4 regions of the Spirillospora sp. NPDC048823 genome follow, and region 1 is predicted to be linked to each of the others. Evidence: predicted binding sites of a transcription regulator. Region 1 holds the regulator's gene; each other region holds the start of a gene.
The links. The regulator LexA, encoded in region 1, represses DNA repair genes until DNA is damaged. The targets are predictions, from matches to a motif close to TCGAACANNTGTTCGA.
Positions count from the first base shown of each region.

Region 2: the regulator LexA is predicted to act here: its motif matches at 3,596-3,611, upstream of ACGFK0_RS10530 (SAV_6107 family HEPN domain-containing protein).
Region 3: the regulator LexA is predicted to act here: its motif matches at 2,348-2,363, upstream of ACGFK0_RS18645 (DUF6504 family protein).
Region 4: the regulator LexA is predicted to act here: its motif matches at 3,283-3,298, upstream of recA (recombinase RecA).

Region 1 is NZ_JBICUT010000001.1:820,591-826,350, reverse strand. It holds gene leuS (leucine--tRNA ligase) at 1-1,820, shown strand, start outside; gene lexA (transcriptional repressor LexA) at 1,896-2,594, opposite strand; gene ACGFK0_RS03600 (LysM peptidoglycan-binding domain-containing protein) at 2,770-3,105, shown strand; gene nrdR (transcriptional regulator NrdR) at 3,383-3,856, shown strand; gene ACGFK0_RS03590 (LAGLIDADG family homing endonuclease) at 3,979-5,760, shown strand, end outside.
Region 2 is NZ_JBICUT010000003.1:629,543-635,302, forward strand. It holds gene ACGFK0_RS10500 (polyprenyl synthetase family protein) at 1-126, opposite strand, end outside; gene metF (methylenetetrahydrofolate reductase [NAD(P)H]) at 276-1,211, shown strand; gene ACGFK0_RS10510 (GNAT family N-acetyltransferase) at 1,148-1,750, opposite strand; gene ACGFK0_RS10515 (arsenate reductase family protein) at 1,850-2,200, opposite strand; gene ACGFK0_RS10520 (YbaK/EbsC family protein) at 2,217-2,681, opposite strand; gene ACGFK0_RS10525 (peptidoglycan-binding protein) at 2,705-3,472, shown strand; gene ACGFK0_RS10530 (SAV_6107 family HEPN domain-containing protein) at 3,744-4,241, shown strand; gene ACGFK0_RS10535 (GntR family transcriptional regulator) at 4,520-5,251, opposite strand; gene ACGFK0_RS10540 (aldehyde dehydrogenase family protein) at 5,400-5,760, shown strand, end outside.
Region 3 is NZ_JBICUT010000007.1:195,403-201,162, reverse strand. It holds gene ACGFK0_RS18660 (quinone oxidoreductase family protein) at 7-969, opposite strand; gene ACGFK0_RS18655 (TetR family transcriptional regulator) at 1,040-1,714, opposite strand; gene ACGFK0_RS18650 (hypothetical protein) at 2,035-2,304, shown strand; gene ACGFK0_RS18645 (DUF6504 family protein) at 2,411-2,686, shown strand; gene ACGFK0_RS18640 (DNA polymerase III subunit alpha) at 2,688-5,760, shown strand, end outside.
Region 4 is NZ_JBICUT010000003.1:315,716-321,475, reverse strand. It holds gene rny (ribonuclease Y) at 1-1,007, opposite strand, end outside; gene ACGFK0_RS09005 (regulatory protein RecX) at 1,320-1,901, opposite strand; gene recA (recombinase RecA) at 2,037-3,146, opposite strand; gene ACGFK0_RS08995 (ATP-grasp domain-containing protein) at 3,391-4,260, shown strand; gene ACGFK0_RS08990 (DUF3046 domain-containing protein) at 4,316-4,510, opposite strand; gene ACGFK0_RS08985 (alpha/beta hydrolase fold domain-containing protein) at 4,520-5,760, opposite strand, start outside.

The DNA.
Region 1 (5,760 bases):
CCGAGCGCGTCCTGCTGATGCAGCGCAACTGGATCGGCCGCTCCACCGGCGCCGACGTCGACTTCGTCATTGAGGGACGCGACGAGCCCGTCACCGTCTACACCACCCGCCCCGACACCCTGTTCGGCGCCACGTTCATGGTCGTCGCCGCCGACGCCGCCCTGGCCGAGGAGATCTGCGCACCCGACCACCGCGCCGCGTTCGAGGCGTACCGCGAGGAGGTCTCCCGCGAGAGCGAGATCGAGCGGCTGTCCACCGAACGCGAGAAGACCGGCGTGTTCCTGGGCCGCTACGCGGTCAACCCCGTCAACGGCGAGCGGCTGCCCGTCTGGGCGTCCGACTACGTCCTGGCCGAATACGGGCACGGCGCGATCATGGCCGTCCCGGCGCACGACCAGCGCGACCTGGACTTCGCGCTGAAGTTCGGCCTGCCCGTCCGCGTCGTCGTCGAGACCGGCCTGCCCGACCCGTCCGAGACCGGCGTCGCCACCCCCGGCGACGGCGCGATCGTCAACTCCGCGCCGATCGACGGGCTGACCAAGGCCGACGCCATCACCCGCATCACCGAGATCCTGGCCGAGCGCGGCACCGGCCGCGCCTCGGTGAACTTCCGGCTGCGCGACTGGCTGGTGTCCCGGCAGCGGTTCTGGGGCTGCCCCATCCCGATCGTGCACTGCGAGTCGTGCGGCGAGGTCCCCGTCCCGGACGAGCAGCTGCCCGTGACGCTGCCCGAAGGCCTGCGCGGCGCCGACCTGGCGCCCAAGGGCACCTCACCGCTGGCCGCCGCGTCCGACTGGGTCAACGTCGAATGCCCCAAGTGCGCCGGCCCCGCCAAACGCGACACCGACACCATGGACACGTTCGTCGACTCGTCCTGGTACTACTTCCGCTACTGCTCGCCCGGCTACGAGAACGGCCCGTTCGACGTCGAGCAGGTCCGCAAGTGGATGCCCGTCGACCAGTACACCGGCGGTGTCGAGCACGCCATCCTGCACCTGCTGTACAGCCGGTTCTTCACCAAGGTCCTGTACGACATGGGCATGATCGACTTCACCGAGCCGTTCCGCCGGCTGCTGAACCAGGGCCAGGTGATCAACCAGGGCAAGGCGATGTCCAAGACGCTGGGCAACGGCGTCGACCTGGGTGAGCAGATCGGCGAGTTCGGCGTGGACGTCGTCCGGCTGGCCATCCTGTTCTCCGGCCCGCCCGAGGACGACATCGACTGGGCGGACGTGTCACCGCACGGCATGTCCAAGTTCCTGTCCCGCGTCCACCGCATCGCCACCGAGGTCGCCTCCCCGCCCGGCGCCGACGTCGCGTCCGGCGACACGGCCCTGCGCCGCGTCACCGCCCGCACCATCGACGAGGCCACCACCCTGGTCGAGACGCAGCGGTTCAACGTCGCGATCGCCCGGATCATGGAACTGGTCACCGCGACCCGCAAGGCCATCGACTCGGGCCCCGGCGCGTCCGACCCCGCCGTCCGCGAGGCCGCCGAGACCATCGCGACGCTGCTGTCGCTGTTCGCCCCCTACACCGCCGACGAGGCATGGGAGCTGCTGGGACGCACCGCCCCGGTCATCCGCGCGGGCTGGCCGTCCGCCGACCCCGCGCTGCTGGTGGAGGAGACGGTCACCTGCGTCGTCCAGGTCGCCGGCAAGGTCCGCGACCGGCTGGAGGTCGCCCCCGGCATCGCCGACGAGGAACTGGAGCGGCTGGCCCTGGACTCCACCAGGGTCCGGGACGCCCTGGGCGGCGCCGAGATCGCCAAGATCATCGTCCGCGCCCCCAAGATCGTCAACATCGTCCCGAAGCGCTGACCGGGCACGGCACGCGAAGACGGCCGCCGGGTCCTTCCGGCGGCCGTCTCGGCGTGCGTCTCACATCGTGCGGTCTCACATCTTGCGGAGGACCGCCACGACACGTCCCAGCACCGAGGCCTCGTCGCCGGGGATCGGCTCGTAGGCGGGGTTCTGCGGCATCAGCCAGATGTGGCCGTCCCGGCGCTTGAAGGTCTTCACCGTCGCCTCGCCGTCGATCATGGCGGCCACGATGTCGCCCTGCTCGGCCACCGGCTGCTGCCGGACGACCACCCAGTCACCGTCCGCGATCGCGGCGTCGATCATCGAGTCACCGCTGACCTTCAGCAGGAAGTGGGTGCCCTCGCCGACCAGCTGTTTGGGGAGGGTGAACACGTCCTCCACGGCCTCCTCGGCCAGGATCGGCCCACCGGCGGCGATCCGCCCCACCAGCGGCACGTACGCGGGCGCGGGCCGCACCGAGGTCTGCTGGCCCCCGGCGGCCTCGTAGGCCTCCTCGTCCGTCCGCACCGGCGTCGAACCCGGCACGCGGACCTCCACGGCCCGCGGCCGGTTGGGGTCGCGGCGCAGGAAACCCTTGCGCTGAAGCGCCCGGAGCTGGTGCGACACGCTGGAGGTGCTGGTCAGACCCACGGCCTCGCCGATCTCGCGCATCGAAGGCGGGTACCCCCGGCGCTGCACCGAGTCGCGGATCACCTCCAGCACCATGCGCTGCCGTTGCGTCAGGCCCGTCTCGTCCATGGGCCCGTCGGGCAGCTCCCGGACCTTGCTCATCGCTCGTCGCCTCCCGGGCGCCTCGATCCGTCACTCCTTGTCATGGAACGCTATCGCGTCCCGGCCCGATGATCAAACAATTGTTCGAAGATGTGCTCGCTTTTTGTCGGCGCCCCCTGTAGAACATCGTACAGGCGTTCGATCGAAAATGCATTCGACGTCGAGGAGGGGAGAGATGTCGGGTTCACCCCACAGTGACCGGGTCCCGATCCGCCTGACCCGCCGCGGTCGCGCCGTCCTGGTCCTGTTCGCCGCCGCCGTCACGCTCGTCATCCTCTGGCTCACCGTCGGCACCGGCGCACTGGCCGGCGGCCGCGAAAGCCATCGCGGCCCGACCGCCGCCGCCGAGACCGTCGTCGTCGAACCCGGCGACACCCTCTGGGGCATCGCCTCCGACGCCGACCGGGGCACCGACCCCCGCGTCGTCGTCCAGCGCATCATCGACCTCAACGGACTGGGCGGCGATCCCACCGTCCGGCCGGGCCAGGAGATCCGCCTCCCCGCCCGCTGATCTCCGGGGCCGAACACGGGCTCACCAGGGGGTCTGCCGCGGCGGAGTGTGCCGCCGGAGACGGTCTGTGACGACACGCCCGGGAGGAAATCCGGGAGGGCTCACGTGACCTGGGGGGACGCGCCGGATGTGGCGCGTGAGGCAGCGGATCAGGTTGCGAACGCCTGCGGTGAGCCGTACGGTTGACCACAACATCTAGTAGTCACACCGATGTACTTCACCTATATGTGGCGTTACTCGGAGGTGTGATGCGTTTCTGTCAGGGGAGGGATTGGACGTGCACTGCCCGTTCTGCCGCAACCCTGACACCAAAGTGATCGACAGCCGCTCCACCGACGACGGCGGCGCCATTCGGCGTCGCCGGTCGTGCGCGGAATGCGGCAAGCGATTCACGACGCAGGAGAATGTGCTCGTGATGGTGGCCAAGCGCAGCGGGGTCACCGAGCCGTTCTCGCGGGAAAAGATCATCGCCGGTGTGCGCAGGGCCTGCCAGGGCCGTCCGGTCGACGAGGATGCGCTCGCACAGCTGGGACAGCGGGTCGAAGAGGAGATCAGATCCTCCGGCTCCGCCGAAATCCCCTCGCACGAGATCGGCCTCGCGATCCTGGGGCCGCTCGGCGAACTCGATGAGGTCGCCTATCTGCGATTCGCCTCGGTCTACCGGAGCTTCGAGTCGCTGGACGACTTCGCCAAGGAGATCGAGACACTGCGGAAGGCCGGTTCCTCGGGGGAGCCCGGCCCGTCCCGGTAGGGGCGGGTTCCGGAAACACAAAGCAGCACAAGTAAGAGCGGCCTCCGCGCGGGCATGGCCCGTGCGGCGGCGGAGTTGTTCCTGAGCAGGGCCCGGCGGGAGGGCCCGAGAGGGGGAAGGTCATGACGGAGACGGTGAGCGGCTCGGCGGCACGACGCGGCAAGGGGAGCCGTAAAGGCCTGAAGATCGAGCGTATTTTCACCACACCCGGCGTGCATCCGTACGACGAGCTGCGCTGGGAACGTCGTGACGTCGTCATGACCAACTGGCGCGACGGCTCGGTGAACTTCGAGCAGCGCGGCGTCGAGTTCCCCGACTTCTGGTCGCTGAACGCCGCCAACATCGTCACGTCCAAGTACTTCCGCGGCGCGGTCGGCACACCGCAGCGCGAATGGAGCCTGAAGCAGCTCGTCGACCGCGTCGTGAGCATGTACGTCGGCACGGGCCTCGAACAGGGCTACTTCGCCACCGACCAGGACGCCGAGATCTTCGAGCACGAGCTGAAGTACGCCCTGGTCCACCAGATGTTCAGCTTCAACTCCCCCGTCTGGTTCAACGTGGGCACCAAGTCCCCGCAGCAGGTCTCGGCGTGTCTTCCGTACGAGTCGCTGGTGAGCACCCCTGCCGGGTTGATTCCGATCGGCAGGCTCGTCGAGGACGACGCCGTCGGCACCAAGGTGTACGACGCGACCGGGCTCACCCGCATCGTCGCCACCAAGGCCAACGGGGTTCGGGACGTCCTGCGAATCCACACCAAGGCCGGCTACACCCTGGACGTCACCCCCGACCACCTCGTCTGGAAGGCCACCGGGGCCGGAACGGGACGTTTCGTCCAGGCCGGTGAGCTCAAGGCCGGTGACCAGCTCGAATGGCACCGGCGGGACGCCTACGGCGAGACGGAGATCACCTCCCGCGGGTACGCGGAGTCCGCACTTGCGGGCTGGCTGCAGTCGGACGGATTCGTGGGACGGTACGAGACCGGCACGAACCGTTCGCTGACCATCGAGGCCATGACCGTGACCGACTCCGAACGGGAGTGGGTCGGCCGCCACCTGAACGTCGTCTTCCCCGGGGTCCACCGCCACGAGCGCACCGTCGAGACGCAGGACACCGATCTCGACTGCCGCCGCACCCGGCTCTACGGGGAGGTCCTGAAGGAGTACGTCGACGAGTGGGGGCTGCTGGCCCGCGGCGTTGACATGGTGGTCCCCGAGCGGCTCTTCACCGCGCCGCTTCCCCATGTCGCCGCCTACCTCCGCAGCGTCTTCCAGGCCGAGGGCCTCGTGTCCGCGCGCGAATCCTCCACGGTGGTCGAAGTCGACATGATCTCCGAAGAACTGATCCGGGGCATGCAGCGTCTCCTGCTGCGCTTCGGCATCTTCTCCAGGGTCGGCTTCAAGGCGGACGCGCGACCTGACCGGCACGGCTGCTGGACGCTGCGCATCCAGAACGCCGGAGACCGCCGCATCTTCGCCGACGAGATCGGTTTCATCGACCCGGTCAAGGCGCTCAAGCTGCACCAGGGCTTCGAGAAGCCGGGGCGCCCAGCCCACCCGATCAAGCGGCTGGAGATAGCCGAGATCGAGGAAATCGGCGCGATGGAGGTCTACGACATCCAGACCGAGAGCGGCGAGTTCCTCTGCGACAACATCCGGGTGCACAACTGCTTCATCCTGTCGGTGGACGACACGATGGAGTCGATTCTGGACTGGTACAAGGAAGAGGGCGTCATCTTCAAGGGCGGCTCCGGTGCCGGCCTGAACCTGTCCCGAATCCGCTCCAGCAAGGAACTGCTGTCGTCCGGCGGGACGGCCAGCGGTCCCGTCTCGTTCATGCGCGGCGCCGACGCGTCCGCCGGGACGATCAAGTCCGGCGGCGCGACGCGGCGGGCCGCGAAGATGGTC
Region 2 (5,760 bases), on a different contig from region 1:
CAGGGCGTCCAGGGCGGACACCATGGGCGTGAGATCGTCACTGATGGTCAGCAGGGCCGGGCGCTGCCGGTCGACGAAGGCCAGGAGCGCCTCGTCGACCTCCTTGCGGATGCGGCTGGTCGACATGCCGTGATCGTATCCACGTGGGTGGATTCAACCGTCCATCGGAAACGTGAGATGTCGTTAGATCTTCAGAAATGCGCCCATTATGGCCGTGCGGTGTGCCGAGCATCACTCCGATCGGCGGGTGCGCCGGGCTTCTGTAGGCTTGGGGAATGCGACGTCTGCGGCCGAATCGTCCCCCCACCGTCCGGGAGCTCCTGGCCTCCGGCGGCAGGTCCTTCTCGTTCGAGTTCTTCCCGCCCAAGACCGACAAGGGCGCCCTGAACCTCTGGCGTGCCATCCGGGAACTGGAGTCCCTCCACCCGACCTTCGTGTCCGTGACCTACGGCGCCGGCGGCGGCACCCGCGACAAGACCGTCGACATCGTCGAGCGGATCGCCACCGACACCACGCTCACCCCCGTCGCCCACTTCACCGCCGTCAACCACTCCCAGGCCGAGCTGCGGAACCTGATCGGGCGGTTCGCCTCCGTCGGCGTCCGCAACATCCTCGCCGTGCGCGGCGACCCGCCCGGCGACCCGATGGGGGAGTGGGTCAAGCACCCCGACGGCGTCGCGTACGCCTCCGACCTCGTCCGGATGATCCGCTCCTACGGCGACTTCTGCGTCGGCGTGGCCGCGTTCCCCTACAAGCACCCGCGCTCACCCGACGTCGACAGCGACGTCCGCCACTTCGTCGAGAAGTGCCGCGCCGGCGCCGACTACGCGATCACGCAGATGTTCTTCCGCGCCGAGGACTACTTCCGCCTCCGCGACCGCGTCGACGCCGCCGGCTGCGACGTGCCGATCCTGCCCGGCATCATGCCGGTCACCCAGATGAGCACGATCGAGCGGTCCGAGCAGCTGTCGGGCGCGCCGTTCCCGCCCGAGGTCAGGGCCCGCTTCGAGGCCGTCGCCGACGACCCGGAGGCGGTGCGCCGCCTCGGCGTCGAACACGCCGCCGAGCTGTGCCGCGAACTGCTCGACCAGGACGCCCCCGGCATCCACTTCATCACCTTCAACAAGTCCACGGCGACGCGCGAGGTCTACGGGCTGCTGGACGCCGGCGCGTACGGCGTCAAGGGCAGCGCCCCGCCCATGACCGCGTAGCGGGGCCCGCCGCCGGGGAACTCGAAGCCGGTCAGCAGATCGACCATGCCGACCGAGCGGTAGAGGGAGCGGGCCGGCGTGTCCGGCCGCCTGTCCAGCGTCGACAGCACGACGGTCCGCTCCGGCCTGCCCTCGCACAGCGCGTTGAGCAGGCCCCGTCCCAGGCCCCTGCCCTGGGAGTCCGGGTGGACGTGAAGCTCCGCCACCTCGAACGTGTCGTCCAGCCACCGCTCGGCGTGTCCGGGCCCCTCCAGATCGCTGAGCGCCTGGAAGACGACGTCATGCCACCACTGGCCGCGCGTCCCGTGGAACCCGTACGCGAACCCCTGGACGGGGCCCGCCAGCACGGGCAGCGCGCCACGCCGCTCCACCACGAACGCCCGGAAACCGGGATGCGACGCGTGCCGCTCCATGATGGTGTGGCGGCCGGGAATCTGCTCGTTCGGCGGTTCCATCGCGGCCGCGTACACGTCCAGCATGGGGTTGAGCCTGCGCAGAAAGGCGCGTTCGTCGATCTCGCGCAGCTTCGGGTCCCTCACGCGACTGAGACTAGACCCGGGGGATGGTCCGCGGTGCAGCGCAGAGCCGATCGCCGGCGCCCCAGGTGACGCGGCCGGCGGCCTTTCCGGCCGTCCGTGTCACCGGCCGTCGAGAGCCCTGCGCACCGATGCGTCGTCACGGGCCACGACGGCGGCCCCGCCGGTCAGGACGATCGGACGCTGGATCAGCACGGGGTTCGCCACCATGATCTCGATCCACCGGGCCCGGTCGCGTTCGAGGTCCTTCAGCCCGAGTTCCTTGGCGACCGGCTCGTTCAGGCGTGCCACGTCCCACGGCTCGGCGCCGATCCGGGTGAGCACCGCGTCGAACTCGTCCGCCGTGGGCGGCTCGTCCAGGTAACGGCGCTCGGTGTACTCCACGCCCGCCTCGTCCAGTGCCGCCTTCGCGGCCCGGCTCTTCGAGCAGCGCGGGTTGTGCCAGAGCTCCATGTCACTCATTCTCGCGTCACTCCACTTCCGCCGGGGTGCCCCCGGTGATCCTCAGCAGTTCCTCATACGACGTGGGGAAGACGGTGTGCGGGTGCCCGCCGGCCGCCCAGACCCGCTCGTACTTGTCCAGCCAGACGTCCACGAGCGTCCGGACCGGCGCGGGGTGGCCCAGCGGCGCGACGCCGCCGATCGGCTGCCCCGTCGCCTCCCGGACGAACTCCGGCGACGCCCTCTTCACCTTCGCCGCCCCCACCAGCGACGCGACCTTCGCCGTGTCGACGCGGTGCGCGCCGCTCGTCAGCACCAGCAGCGGCGCCCCGTCGGCGTCGAACAGCAGGCTGTTGGCGATGGCCCCCACCTCGCAGCCCAGCTGCTCCGCGGCGGCCTGCGCCGTCCGCGCGGAGTCGGGCAGCTCGACGACGGCTCCCGTCGCGCCCTGGTCGAGCAGGGCCTTCGCGACGCGTTCGGCATTCGGGTGCATGGGAAGCACTTTAAGCTCAGCGCATGCGCGGAAGACCGATGGGCATGCGGAAGAGCGCGGTTCTGCCGATTGCGGCCGTCCTCCTGGCGAGCTGCAGCGGGACGGACGAAGCGGCCCCGCCGCCGCCGAAGACCTCACCGGCCGCGAAGCCGGCCACGCCGACGCCCACGCCGACCCCCACGCACCGCGAGTTGAAGCCGGGCGCGAAGGGCTCCGATGTCGAGGAGCTTCAGCGCCGCCTCAAGCAGCTGCGCTACGACCCGGGCAAGATCGACGGGAAGTACGGGCCGTCCACCCAGATGGCCGTCTGGGCGTTCCAGGCGGTCAACCGCATGAAGCAGAAGGGCACGCTCGGCAAGTCGTTCCGGGAGGCCCTGGCCGACCCCGAGGAACCTCGCCCGGTGGCCAAGAAGCGCGAGAAGGACCGCGTCGACGTGGATCTGAAGCGCCAGTACCTCGTCGTCTACAAGGACGGCACGCCGCGCCTCATCACGCACGTCTCGTCGGGCTCGGGCGAGCTCTTCTGCACCGAGGACCGCGGGTGCCGGTACGCCACGACCGGCACGGGCGACTTCCGGACGGGACGCCGCTTCTCCGGCTGGGAGACCTCGCCCCTGGGACGGCTCTACAACCCGGTCTACTTCAACGGCGGCATCGCCTTCCACGGCGCCCTGAGCGTGCCCAGGGACCCCGCCTCGCACGGCTGCGTCCGGATGCCGATGCACATCGCCGAGTACTTCCCGGACCTGCTCGGAACCAACGTCCCCGTGCACGTCAGGCGGCCTCGCTGAGGTCCCGCCGCGGAACCGTCGTACCCCGTTGTTCTCCTGCCGTCATGCCCGCTGACCTGCGGGATGCGACACCCGTTCGAACACGTTGACGAATCGTCGTCAGGGCGGTTTACTGGTCATGCGTCGAACTTATGTTCGACGTGGTGCGGGACTCGCGGCCCGCGCCAGGGCGACGTCCCCGCCGTTCGCGGTGTTTCGGCGGGACGGACGGCCGGGCGGAGTGAGGGGAAGCTCTCCGCCCGGCCGGCCCGAGCCCCGGAAGGAGGCAGAAATGTCCGGACCGATGACCGCACGCGGAGTCCACTCCGCCGCCCAGTCCGTCCCGCCACCGAGCCCGCGGCACCGTCCGCTGCCCGCGCCGCGCCCGGCGCACACGGCGGTCGGCCAGCTGCATGCCGCCCGTATGGGCCTCGCGGAGGCCGCCGAGGCCACCTCGCCCGCCGTCCGCTACGTCTGCGCCCACCTGGCCGCGCTGCGCGCCGCCGCCGCGGTGCTGGCGTCCAAGGAACCGCTGGAGACCCACCGCCGCGGGCGTCCCCGCAGCGTCTGGGTGCTGCTGCCCGAGGCCGAGCCCGCACTGCGCGAGTGGGCCGCCTTCTTCGCCGCCGGCGCCGACAAGCGCGCCGCGGCGGAGGCGGGCCTGCCGCGCGCGGTCACTCCGCGTGAGGCCGAGGAACTCCTGCACGACGCCGACGTCTTCGTCACCCTCGTCGAAGACACCCTCGGCATCGTCGGCCAGCCGACGCTGCCCGTGCCCGAAGCCAGCTAGCCGCTCCTCGGGCCGTCCCACCTCCCCGGGACCGGCCCCGCCGGAGGCCGGGGCGACCGTCCCGCCGATCTCACCACAGGGCGGCGGCCCCGGCCTCCGGCGCCCTGGGCGATCGCGCCGGCGACGGCCGCAACCCCCCGAGCCGGCCCCGCCGGCGCGATCCCGCCCGCTCCCGCCCGCTCCCGGCCGCGCCGCCGCGCCGCCGCGCTCGCGTGCGGGCGTGCCGGCTCGCGTCGTGGCCGGTGGTGCCGCCCGTCCCGGTGGTGCCGGCGGTGCGGTCAGGGACCGTGGACGGGGCGGTCGCCGGAGGCCGGTTCGCTGAGGACCCCGTGCGACTGCAGGTGGTCGATCAGGAGACGGCCGATGTGCCTGATGTGTTCGGCCATGGCCTCGCGGGCGGCGCCGGCGTCACGGGCGCGGAGGGCGTCGAAGACGGCGGAGTGGTCGTGCGCCGAAGCCTCCGCCCACCCCTCGATGGTGCCGAAGAAGCCCAGCGGGACGTAGTGGACGGTCAGGTTGAGCAGTGACGCCATGCGGGACGACCCCGGCGAGCGGTTGATCGTCCGGTGGATCTCGTGGTTGAGACGGTCGACCTGCTCGGCGTCGCGTTCGCGGGCCGCGGCCTCCAGGCGGACCTGGACCCGCTGGAGGCGCTCGATCTCGGCGCCGTCCAGGGCGACGGCGGCGCGGGCGGCGAGTTCACCGGCGATGTACGCCTGCACGGCGAACAGGTCGGTGACGTCCTGCGCGGTGATGGGCAGCACCCGGAAGCCGCGGCGCGGCTCCCAGCGGACGGCGCCCTCGCTGTGCAGGATCATCAGCGCCTCGCGCACGGGGGTCGCGCTGATGCCCAGCTCGGCGGCCAGATGCTCGGTCCGGACGTAGTCCGGGGCGCGCAGCTCGCCGATCATGATGGCCTCGCGGACGTGGGAGGCGACCATCTCGCTGAGCTGGTGCCTGACGGCCGGCACGGGACGGCGCCCGGCGCGCGGCGCCTGGCCGACGGGCATGGTCTCCCCCGCTCTCCTTGCCGGAACGACGTGAGCATATCGTCGGGTGACCGCGCGGCCCCGCGGTGCGGGGCGGGGGCGCGCGACATCGCCGGACGGGCGGTGCATATTCTATAGAATCCGCCGACATCCACCGCGAGGAGCCGCTGTGCGCGACCGAGACGCCCTCTACATCGACGGAGCGTGGACCAGCCCGCTGGGCGGCGGGGTCATCGCCGTCGAGAACCCCGCGACCGAGGAGACCCTCGCCACCGTGCCCGAGGGGACCGCCGAGGACGTCGACCGCGCCGTCCGGGCCGCCCGGGCCGCGCTGCCCGCCTGGTCGGCGACGTCGTACGCGGAGCGTTCGGCGTTCCTCGGCCGCCTCCACGACGCGCTCGCGAGCCGCGAGGAGACCATCGCGCGGACGATCGCGAGCGAGGTCGGCACGCCGATGCGCATCGCGACCCGCATCCAGGCCGGGCTGCCGCGGACGGTGGTGGCCGGGTACGCCGAGATGATCGCCGGCG
Region 3 (5,760 bases), on a different contig from region 1:
TGCCGGTCAGGGGATCAGCAGGAGCTTGCCGGTGGTCCGCCTCGCCTCCAGGTCGGCGTGCGCCGTACCGGCTTCGGCGAGGTCGTGGCGGTGCCCGACATGGACCCGCACGGCACCCGATTCCACCCATCCGTAGACCGCTGCGGCGCGTTCCAGCAGCTCCTCGCGGACCTCGGTGAAATGAGTGAGCGACGGGCGCGTGAGGTACACCGATCCGGCCGCGTTGAGCCGCTGCGGATCGAACGGCGGAACCTTCCCGCCGGCCGCCCCGTACAGCGCGAGGACGCCGCGCCGGCGCAGGCTCGCCAGGCTTCCGTCGAACGTGGGCGCCCCGACGCCGTCGTACACGGCCGCGACGCCCTCGCCGCCGGTCAGCTCCCGCACCCTCTCCGGGAAACCGTCATAGCCCATCGTGACGTCCGCGCCCGCGTCCTTGGCGAGCTGCTCCTTCTCCGGCGTCGAGGCCGTGCCGACGACCCTGGCGCCGAGGGCCTTGGCCGCCTGGGTGAGCAGCAGCCCCATCCCGCCCGCCGCCGCGTGGACCAGGACGGTGTCGCCCGCCTGGACCGGATACGTCGACCGCGTCAGGTAGTGCGCGGTCATGCCCTGCAGCAGCGACGCCGCCGCGTCCTCCAGACCGACGCCGCCGGGGACGGGGACGACCTTGTCCGCCGGGACCACGGCCCTGTCCGCGTAGCCGCCCTGCACGCCGGACCAGGCCACGCGGTCGCCCACCGCGAACTCGGTGACGCCGTCACCCGCCGCCGCGACCGTGCCCGCCGCCTCCATGCCCGGCGTGTACGGGAGGGCCTGCGGGTAGGCGCCCGTCCGGAAGTACACGTCGATGAAGTTGACGCCCGCCGCCGCGACGTCGATCAGCACCTCCCCGGGGCCGGGTTCCGGGTCGGGGCGCTCCCCGGCCACCAGGACCTCGGGGCCGCCGGTCTCGGTGATGATGATCGCGCGCATGTCGCCCTCCTGCAGTCGGATGCTGGTCATCGGAACCCGCCGCCGCCGGCGGGCATTCCCGCCGGGACGTTCAGATCCAGTCGCGCATCGTCCGGGCGACCACCGCGACGGCCTCCTCCACGCGGGAGGCGACCGTCCCGGCGTCCCAGATGTCGCGCCGGGCGCAGTCCTCGAAGGCGACCTTGACCGCCGCCAGGAAGAACGCGACGACGATCCGCGGCCGCAGGTCGTTCTCGACGTCCACGCCCTCGCGCCGCGCGATCTCGGCGGCGAGCGTCTCCGCGGACGCCGAGTGACGCGCCATCTGCGCCGCCATCAGCGACGGCGTCGCCTCGATCACCTGCCGGACGCGGCGGAACCGGGTGCCGTCGGCCGGGTCGCCCTCGGCGATCGTCCGCAGCATCACGCGCAGCGACTCCAGCAGCGCGGTGAACGGCCGTTCCCCCGGCGGACGCGCCGCCAGCGCCTCCCGCAGGACGTCGTCGTGCTCGGCGAGGAAGCTCGTGACGACGTCCTCCTTGGTGGCGAAGTAGCGGAAGAACGTCCGCTGTGACACGTCCACGGCCGCCACGATCTCGTCGATCGTCGTCGCCTCGTAACCCTGGGAGAGGAACAGGTCCAGTGCCGCGTCGACGAGCGCGGACCTCGTCCGCTGCTTCTTGCGTTCACGGAGCCCGGCCAGAGCGCGCGCGGGAGCACGCTCGTCTGCGGGGCCTGACGGGTCGCCGGCGGGGACGGCGCTCATCGGCTCGCTCCTTCTGTCCGCTTGACGCGGGCGCTGGACGCCCGGCTCACAGAGGCTTCTATCACGGACGCGTCCTCCGTATGCGCGCCGGACTCCGGCATTCGGAAGTGACGGGCTCGGCCGATTGGCGCACGCGCACCGGGTGCGTCGCGCCGCCGCTGGAGGACCATCCCCCGAGGATTGTGAAAGAGCCGTCCCACTCTTCGGATTCTCCCTGCGCAGCCCCGGTTTTAGGGTCATGCTGAGGTTCGGTCACCAGTTGTCGCCGGATGATCGCCCAAGGTGGTTCCGGCGGTCCGGACCATGCTGAGGCGGCTGAAGTGTCTGTAGTCGGTGGGCGAGAGATCGCCGAGGAGCGCCGGCGTCACCTCGCGGTGCTCGCGCACGAGGTCGAGGCGCGCGGGCTCTCGTGGCGGCTCGCCGGTCCCGAGGAGTCCCTGCTGGGCGTGACGGGCCCGCGGACCCGGCGCCAGATCATGGTCGTCGCGAGCCTGTCCGGCGACGGCTGGTACTACCTCTGGCCGGGCGGTATGGCCGGCGTGGCCGACGCCCCCGACGTGGCCGACCGCCTGATCCACCTGCTGGGGTAGCCCCCGCCTTGCCCTCTCCTCCACGGGGTCTCTAGACTCGGGTGCGAACGTTTGTTCGAATATCCGCATGTTCTTCCCCCGTGCGGTGCGCGCGAGGGGGAGGCAGATGACACGCGTGTTCGGCGACCCGGTGGACGTCTGGGTGAGTGATGGACGTCCCATCCGGTTCGTCTGGCGTGACCGGCTCTACACCGTCCGGCGGGTGCTGGAGCACTGGGTCACGACCCGTGACTGGTGGCGGGAGCAGCAGCCCGACGGCGAGGCCACCGGTGAGCGGGAGTTCTGGCGGGTCGAGGCCACCCCGGACTGGGAGATCGGCGTCTACGAGCTGCGTTTCGACGTGGCCGCTGACAGCTGGCTGCTCTCCCGGGTATGGGACTGACGTGCACATTCATGTCGCTTCGGGATATTCGCTGCGGTACGGGGTCGCGCCGCCCGCCGCGCTGGCCGAGCGCGCGGCGGGCCTCGGCATGGAGACGCTCGCGCTGACCGACCGCGACGGCCTGTACGGCGCGGTCCGTCACGTTCGGTCATGTCGCGACGCGGGGATCGGGGCCGTCGTCGGCGCCGACCTCAAGGTCGCCTCCACGGGCGAGGAACGGATCGTGGTGCTCGCCGAGGGCCGGACGGGGTGGCGGTCGCTCTGCCGGCTGGTGACGGCGGCGCACGCGGCGGGCGAACGCGGCAACCCGCTGGTCACACGGCAGATGGTCGGCGCGCACGCCGAGGGGCTCATCGTGCTGCTCGGCCCGTGGTCGGACGTGGGCCGCGCCATCGCCGGACGGCGGCCCGACGCGGCGGCACGGCTGCTCGACGCGTGGCGCGCCACCGCCGAGACCGTCATCGAGATCGTCGACCACCACGACCGGGGCGAGGGGCACCGGGCGGCCCGGATGCTCGCGCTCGCCCGCGAGGCCGGGGTCCCCGCCGTACTGGGCAACGCCGTCCGCTACCTGGAGCCGGCCGACCACCCGGTCGCGCAGGTGCTGGACGTGACGCGCCGCCTCGTCCCGCTGGACCGGCGGCACCTCGACGACCGGACCGGGCACGCTTACCTGAAGTCGGTCCCCGAGATGCGCCGCGTCGCGGAACTGAGCTGCGGCCCGGACGAGGCGGACGCGCTGCTGGCCGCCACCCGCCGGCTCTCCGAACGCTGCGTCCTGGACCCGGCCCGCGACCTCGGCATGGACGACGTCCACCTGCCGGCCGTGGCGGGCGACCCGTACGCGCGGCTCGCCGCCCGCTGCGCCGCCGGAATGACCCGGCGCGGGCTCGGCGGATCATGGCGGGCCGCGGCCCGGCTCGACGACGAACTCGGCGTCATCGCCCGCAAGGGGCTGGCGTCCTACTTCCTCACGGTCGCCGACGCGGCCGCGCTGATCAGGTCGCGCGGCATCCGCTGCGCGATCCGCGGCTCCGGCGCCGGCAGCCTGGTCAACCACCTGCTCGGCATCGGCGACCTCGACCCGCTGCGGCACGACCTGCTGATGGAGCGCTTCCTCGCCGACAGCCGCGAGGGCCTGCCCGACATCGACCTGGACGTGGAGTCGGCCCGCAGGCTGGAGGCGTACGAGGCGCTGTTCGACCGGTTCGGGGCGGAGAGCACGGCGTGCGTGTCGATGATGGAGACCTACCGGGCGCGCAGCGCGATCCGCGACGTCGGCAACGCCGTCGGGCTCCCGCCGCTGGAGATCGACGCGATCGCCAAGGCGTTCCCGCAGATCAGGGCGAACCAGATCCGCGCGGCGCTGGACGACCTGCCCGAGCTGCGGCAGAGCAACCTGGCGGCGGGACGCCTGGAGGTGCTGTTCCGGATCGCCGAGCGCCTGGACGGCCTGCCCCGGCACATCGCCATGCATCCCTGCGGCGTCCTGCTGTCGAACCCCACGCTGCGGGACCGGACACCGATCGAGCAGGCCGCCGTGGGTTTCCCGATGAGCCAGTTCGACAAGGACGACGTCGAGACGATGGGCCTGCTCAAGCTCGACGTCATCGGCGTCCGGATGCAGTCGGCGATGGCGCACGCGGTGGCAGAAGTAGCACGGGTGTCGGGGGAGCGGATCGCGCTGGAGGACGTCCCGCGCGACGATCCCGCGACGTACGAGCTGGTCCGCACGTCCCGGACGCTCGGCTGCTTCCAGATCGAGTCGCCGGGCCAGCGGGAGCTGATCGGCAGGCTCCAGCCGCGCGACCTGGACGACCTGGTCATCGACATCTCGCTGTTCCGTCCGGGGCCGGTCAACTCCGACATGGTGTCGCCGTTCCTGGAGTCGCGCGCCGGGACCAGGGAGCCCGCCTACCCGCATCCCGACCTTGAGCCGGTGCTGCGGGAGAGCCTCGGCGTGGTCGTCTTCCACGAGCAGGTGCTGCGCGTGTTCGACGTGATGACCGGCTGCGGCCTGTCGAAGGCGGAGGCGGCGCGGCGGAGCCTGAACCACGAGCGGGGGCAGGCCGTGGTCGGCGCCTGGTTCCGTGAACGTGCCCTCGCCCGGGGCTATGACGAGCCGGCCGTCGAGCGGGTCTGGCGGACGCTGACCGCGTTCGGCGCGTTCGGCTTCTGCAAGGCCCACGCCGCGTCGTTCGCGCTGCCCACCTACCAGTCCGCCTGGCTGAAACGGCATCACACGGCCGCGTTCTACGCGGGCGTCCTCACCCATGATCCCGGCATGTACCCCAAGCGGGTCATCCTGGACGACGCGCGGCACTTCGGCGTCCCGATCCTCCCCCTGGACGTCAACCGCTCGGCCCCGGACTGGCACGTCGAACCCGTCCGCGAGGGCGGCCCGGCCGGGATCCGCGTCGCGCTGAGCGAGGTCAGGGGCATCAACGACGGAGAGATCACCGCGATCGTCGCCGAACGCCCCTACGCGTCGCTGACCGACTTCTGGCGCCGCGCCAGGGTCTCCCGCCCGACCGCCGAGCGCCTCGTCCTGGCCGGGGCGTTCGACGGCGTCTACGGCGACGGCGACGTCGCGCGCCGCGACCTGCTCTGCCGCGTGGGCGCCCTGGACCGCGCCACCGCCCGCGCCCCCGTCGTCGAAGGCCAGCTACCCCTGGGCCACGAGGACGGCGACGGCGCCCTGGAGATCCAGCTCGCCGACGACGTCCCGGCGGGCGAACTCCCTCCGATGACGCCCGCGGAGGTCGTCGAGGCGGAACTGGACATCCTCGGCATGGACGTCAGCCGGCACGTCATGACCTTCTACGACGGGCTGCTCGCCGGCCTCGGCGTCGTCCGCGCCGCCGACCTTCCGGGCCGTCCCGGCGGAAGCGAGGTCCTGGTCGCCGGCGTCAAGGTCGCCACACAGACCCCGGCGGTCAGGTCGGGGCAGCGCGTCATCTTCGCCACGCTGGACGACGCGACGGGCCCCATCGACCTCGCGTTCTTCGAGTCGGTGCAGGACAGGTGCGCCGCCACCGTCTTCGGCTCCTGGCTCCTGGTCGTCCGCGGCCGTG
Region 4 (5,760 bases), on a different contig from region 1:
TGCCCGTACGACGTGCGGTACCGCAACTGCCCGAGCAGCGCGATGAGCTCCGGATGCATGTCGGCGATACCGACGTCCACCAGGGCGTCCTCACCGGCCCGGACGCACAGCTGCTCCACGTCGCTCTTGCTGCGCTCGTAGATCTCCTCGATCCGCTGCGGGTGGATCCGCCCGTCCAGGACCAGCTTCTCCAGCGTCAGCCGCCCCACCTCCCGGCGCACCGGGTCGAAGCAGCTCAGCAGCACCGCCTCCGGCGTGTCGTCGATGATCAGGTTGACGCCCGTCGTCGTCTCGAACGCCCGGATGTTGCGGCCCTCACGCCCGATGATGCGGCCCTTCATCTCGTCGCTCGGCAGATGCAGCACCGACACGACCGACTCCGCCGTCTGCTCGCTCGCGACCCGCTGGATCGCCAGCGTCACGATCTTGCGGGCCCGCTTGTCGCCCTCCGCCCGCGCCGCGTTCTCGATCTCCCGCGTGATCGGAATGGCCTCCCGCTTGGCCTGGTTCTCGATCGCCGCGACCAGCTCGCCCTTGGCCTGCTCCGCCGTGAGCGCGGCCGCCTGCTCCAGCACCTTCCGGCGCTCCTCGGCGACGCCGTCGAGCTCCTCCTTGCGGGCGTCGAGAGCCTTCTCTGTCTCGGCGAGCCGCCCCTGCCACTCCGCCAGTCGCCGCAGCTCACCGTCCAGCCGCTGCTCCCGTTCCGCGAGGCGCGCCTCCCGGCGCTCCAGATCCTCCCGCACGGTCCGCAGCTCGTCGCGGAGCGCCCGGCCCTCGTCCTCGACCTCCACACGCGCCGCAGCCGCGATCCGCTGCGCCTCCCGCTCGGCCGTCTCCAGGACCTCCCCGGCGTCCCGTTTCGCCTTCGACCGGATCTCGTCGGCCTCACCTCGCGCCCGGGAGATCTCCGCCGCCGCCTTGCCGGGCGTGCCTGGACGCCACACGACGACGATGACGAGAGCGACCAGGGTCACCAGCAGCGCTGCACCCAGCAGGACGCTCTCCATGAGGTAGATCCTTCCTCGCCGCGGGCCCGCCTGGAATCGGGACCCTGCCTAGCGAGGATTTACTCGCGCCCATCGGACGGCCGGATGCACAACATCGCCGGGCAGCGCACCGCGCGCACCCGACCACTCGCCCGAATCCGGTCGACGAACGTGTCCTGTATGCCTCTCAGCTGCTGGAACGTGCTCGGTCGTATGGCAATCCGCGAGACGCGGAGTAACTCCTCACTGCCGTAACGGTAAGCGGCGCGGAGGTAATGAGCAAGGAGTGTTCACTTGAAGGGTTCATTGCAGTGCCTTGGCGCCGGGCGGGCGTCAGTCGATGGGGGCGGGGGTTTCGGGAAGGTCTCCCGGGTCGGTGCCTTCTTCGGCCAGGGCCTCCTTGACCACTCGGTAGGCGAGGCCGGGCGGGTAGCCCTTGCGGGCGAGCATGCCCACGAGGCGGCGCATGCGTTTTGCGGGGTCGGCGCCTCTGGTGGACGGGAGTCTGCGGGCGACGAGGGCGCGCGCGGTTTCCTCTTCCTGGGCGGGGTCCAGCGACTCGACGGCGTCGTTGACGGTCTCGTTCGCGACGCCGCGGCGGCGGAGTTCCTGGGCGAGGGCGCGTTTGGCGAGGCCGCGGCCGGCGTGGCGGGACTGGACCCATGCCTGCGCGAACGCCTCGTCGTCGATGAGGCCCACGTCGGTGAAACGGCCGAGGACCCGTTCGGCCACGTCATCGGGGATGTTCTTGCGCCGCAGGGCGTCCGCGAGCTGTGCCCGGGTCCGTGGTGACGCGGCCAGCATGCGCAGGCAGACCTCGCGTGCGGCCCCCTCGGGATTCGATCCTCGCCCGCCCCGCGTGTCCGCATCTCCGGGTTCTCGGAGAGGGCCGTCGCCGCGCTCAGCCGGCGGCATCGGCCGTGGGAGCGGCGGCGCCATCGGGGAAGGTCCGCGCACCGATCATGCGGTGCGGGGTAGGGCGCCGCCGCCCTGCATACGAGATCATCGCTCAGTCTCCGTCAAGAGTCACCCTTATCTGGGGATTCTCCGTCAGGATTCACCCGCCTTGGCCTTGGCCGCCTTCCTCCCGGGGGGCTTGGGGGCCGCCTCCAGGGGGGCGGGCGCGGCGTCCGGGGCGGCGGCGGGCTCGGCCTCCTGGTCGACCTTCGGGCCGATGCCGAGCTTCTCCTTGATCTTCTTCTCGATGCCGTCGGCCATGTCGGGGTTGGCCTTGAGGAAGTTGCGGGCGTTCTCCTTGCCCTGGCCGAGCTGGTCGCCCTCGCAGGTGTACCAGGCACCGGACTTGCGGACGAAGCCGTGCTCCACGCCGAGGTCGATCAGGCCGCCCTCGCGGCTGATGCCCAGGCCGTAGAGGAGGTCGAAGTCGGCGACGCGGAACGGCGGGGCCATCTTGTTCTTGACGACCTTGACGCGGACGCGGTTGCCGACGGCCTCGGTGCCGTCCTTGAGGGTCTCGATGCGGCGGACGTCCAGGCGGACGGAGGCGTAGAACTTCAGCGCCTTCCCGCCGGTGGTGGTCTCCGGCGAGCCGAACATGACGCCGACCTTCTCGCGGAGCTGGTTGATGAAGATGACCGTGGTCTTGGTCTGGTTGATCGCGCCGGTGAGCTTGCGCAGCGCCTGGGACATGAGGCGGGCCTGGAGGCCGACGTGGCTGTCGCCCATCTCGCCCTCGATCTCGGCGCGCGGGACGAGCGCGGCGACGGAGTCGATGACGACGATGTCGATCGCGCCGGAGCGGATCAGCATGTCGGTGATCTCCAGCGCCTGCTCGCCGGTGTCGGGCTGGGAGACCAGCAGGGCGTCGATGTCGACGCCGAGCTTGCCGGCGTACTCGGGGTCGAGGGCGTGCTCGGCGTCGACGAACGCGGCGATGCCGCCCTTCTTCTGGACGCTGGCCACCGCGTGCAGCGCGATGGAGGTCTTGCCGGAGCCCTCGGGGCCGTACACCTCGACGACGCGGCCGCGGGGCAGGCCGCCGATGCCGAGCGCGATGTCGAGGGAGATCGCGCCGGTGGGGATCACCTCGACGGGCGCGCGGGCCTCCTCGCCCATCCGCATGACCGACCCCTTGCCGAACTGCCGCTCGATCTGGGCGAGTGCGGTGTCGAGAGCCTTCTCCCGGTCGTTCGCTGCCATGTGAGATGTCCTTCTCGTCGTGACTGTCGGCTCTCGGCCGCTGCCTGCGATGTCGAGGGCGACGTTACGGCGGGCCTCCGACACTTTGCGAGACCCGGGCGCGATTGTGGACGACGCCGTGTCCCGCACAAGCGTACCGAACATTAGTTCGATCATCGTCCGGTTCGGTGATTCGGGTGGGAATCTCCGTGCGCGCCATGGTCTCGACCCCGTACGCTGGCGCCGTCCACGGAGGGTTCCAATCATGACGCTGACCGTTCTCTTCTGCGTCGATCCGCTCCACCCTCGGCGCGTTGACCCGCACTTCTTCCGTGAGGCCGCGGCGGTGCGGGACCACTACGGCGAGATCGCCTTGATCGACCATGACGCGTTGCAGCGCGGCGACGTGGACGACGCGGTCCGGGCGGTGCCCTCCGATCTGGGTCCGGTCTGGTATCGCGGCTGGATGCTCACCGGGGACGAGTACGCCGCGGTCTCCGCCGTCCTGAAGGGGCGGGGCACGGTGCTGCTCACGCATCCGGACGACTACAGGCGCGCGCATGAACTGCCGGGCTGGCACGACACGTTCGCCGGGTTGACTCCGCACAGTGTGTGGCGGCCCCTGGGCGCGGGACAGGATCCCGGTGACCTCAGCGAGCTGGGGGAGCTGGTCCGGCCGCTGCGCGGCGGGCCGGGCGTGGTGAAGGACTATGTGAAGTCGTGCAAGCACGAGTGGGAGGAGGCGTGCTTCGTCCCCGACGTGAAGAACCTCTCGCGGCTTCATGACGTCGCCTCGAAGATGGTCGCGCTGCGCGACGACCATCTGGCGGGCGGTCTCGTCGTGCGCGAGTTCGAGCAGTACGACGGCGACGGCGAGGCGCGCGTGTGGTGGGTGGACGGCGAGCCGGCGCTGGTGGGGCCGCACCCTGACAGCCCGGGTGTGGATCCCGATCCCGATCTGGACGCGGTGGCTCCGGCGGTGCGCGCGTTGGGCTGCAGGTTCATCACGACCGATCTGGCGCGCCGCACGGACGGCGCGTGGCGCGTGGTGGAGGTCGGCGACGGCCAGGTCAGCGATCTTCCGTCGTCCGTGGACGCGATGGACCTCTACGCGCATCTGCCCGTTCCGGACTGACGGGCCGGCCGGATCGAGTTCGGTGGCGGACGCACGCCGAGATCCGGCGGATGACCTACTGAAGCCTCGACGGGACGTCGAAGGTGGCGACGACGGCCTTCCAGACCTTCTTGGCGGGTTCGCCGTCGGCGAAGGCCTGCTCGATGGTGCGGCCGCTGAGTTCGGCCAAGACGTAGTCCTTGGCCACGCTCTGGGCGTAGCTTTCGCCGAACTGCTGGTTCATCCGATCCCAGAAGACTGTGAGCCGCACCCGTCCACGCTATCCGACGGTGCCGTCCCCCATGACCTCGGCGGGGACGGCCGGGGCGGAGCCCTGGAGGTACTGCCGGTGCAACCCGGTCAGGTACCGCTCGACGCCTTCGATGACGCGGGCCGTCCGGTAGGAGGGGAAGACGTCGAACGCGTGCTGGGCGCCCTTCATCTCCGCGTAGATGACGGGGGCGTCGGAGACGTCCCGGAGCCGTTCGACGAACCGGCGTGCCTCCGCCGCGGGGATGAGCGAGTCGCGGCTTCCGTGGATGACGAAGAAGGGCGGCGCGTCCTTGTTGATGTAGGTGACGGGGGACGCCTTGGCGTACGCCTCCCGGTTCTCCGCGAAAGGCTTCTTGATGACCATTTTCTCAAGGAGGCGGGTGTCGCCCATCGGACGCGGCCACGGTCCCGCTTCGAAGAAGTTGTAGACGCCGTAGAAGGGCACGGCGCCCTGCACGGTGGTGTCGGCGTCCTCGAAACCCGGCTGGAACTCCGGCACGTTCGCGGTCAACGCGACCATCGCCGTGAGGTGCCCACCGGCCGAGCCACCCGTTACGCAGAGGAAATCGGGGTCGGCGCCGTACTCGGCGGCGTGCTCCTTGTACCAGGCCACGAAGCGCTTCAGGTCGATCAGATGCTCGGGCCAGGTGGCGCGGGGGCTGAGCCGGTAGTTGACGTTGAAGCCCACCCAGCCCTGGAGAGCCATGTGGTTGAGAAGCGGCAGGCCCTGCTCACGCTTGTCCCCGATCACCCATGCGCCGCCGTGGATCTGCATGAGCCCGGGGCTCGGTTCGCCGCCGGAGCGCTCACCGGCGGAGCGGAAGACGTCCAGCTTGAGGCGCAGCCCGTCCTCGCCGGGAAGAGCCCCGCCCTCATGGAAGACGATGTTGCGTTCGACCTGGACGCCCCTGCGCGGGATCAGGCACAGCTGAGGGACGATCAGGTGCGCCAGCGGATAGCGGGGCGCGCCTTCCGGGTCGAGGTCGAGGGGCGCACCGCTGTCGCGCAGGGTGACGACCGTACGGCGTGCCGCGACGAGGGTGGCCGCGACGCCCGCCATGGCGAGGATCGCCAGGACGAGCCCGGCCCAGCCTGCCCAGCCGCCCAGTCCGCCGGACACCGCCACCAGCGCGGTCGCCGCGGCCCAGGTGACGAGCACATGCGGTGCCATCTCGATCGTCAGCCACGCGCAGAAGAAGCCCGGGGCGAGCAGGACGGCGTTGCGCGGGGGAACGTGCGCGTTCGCCG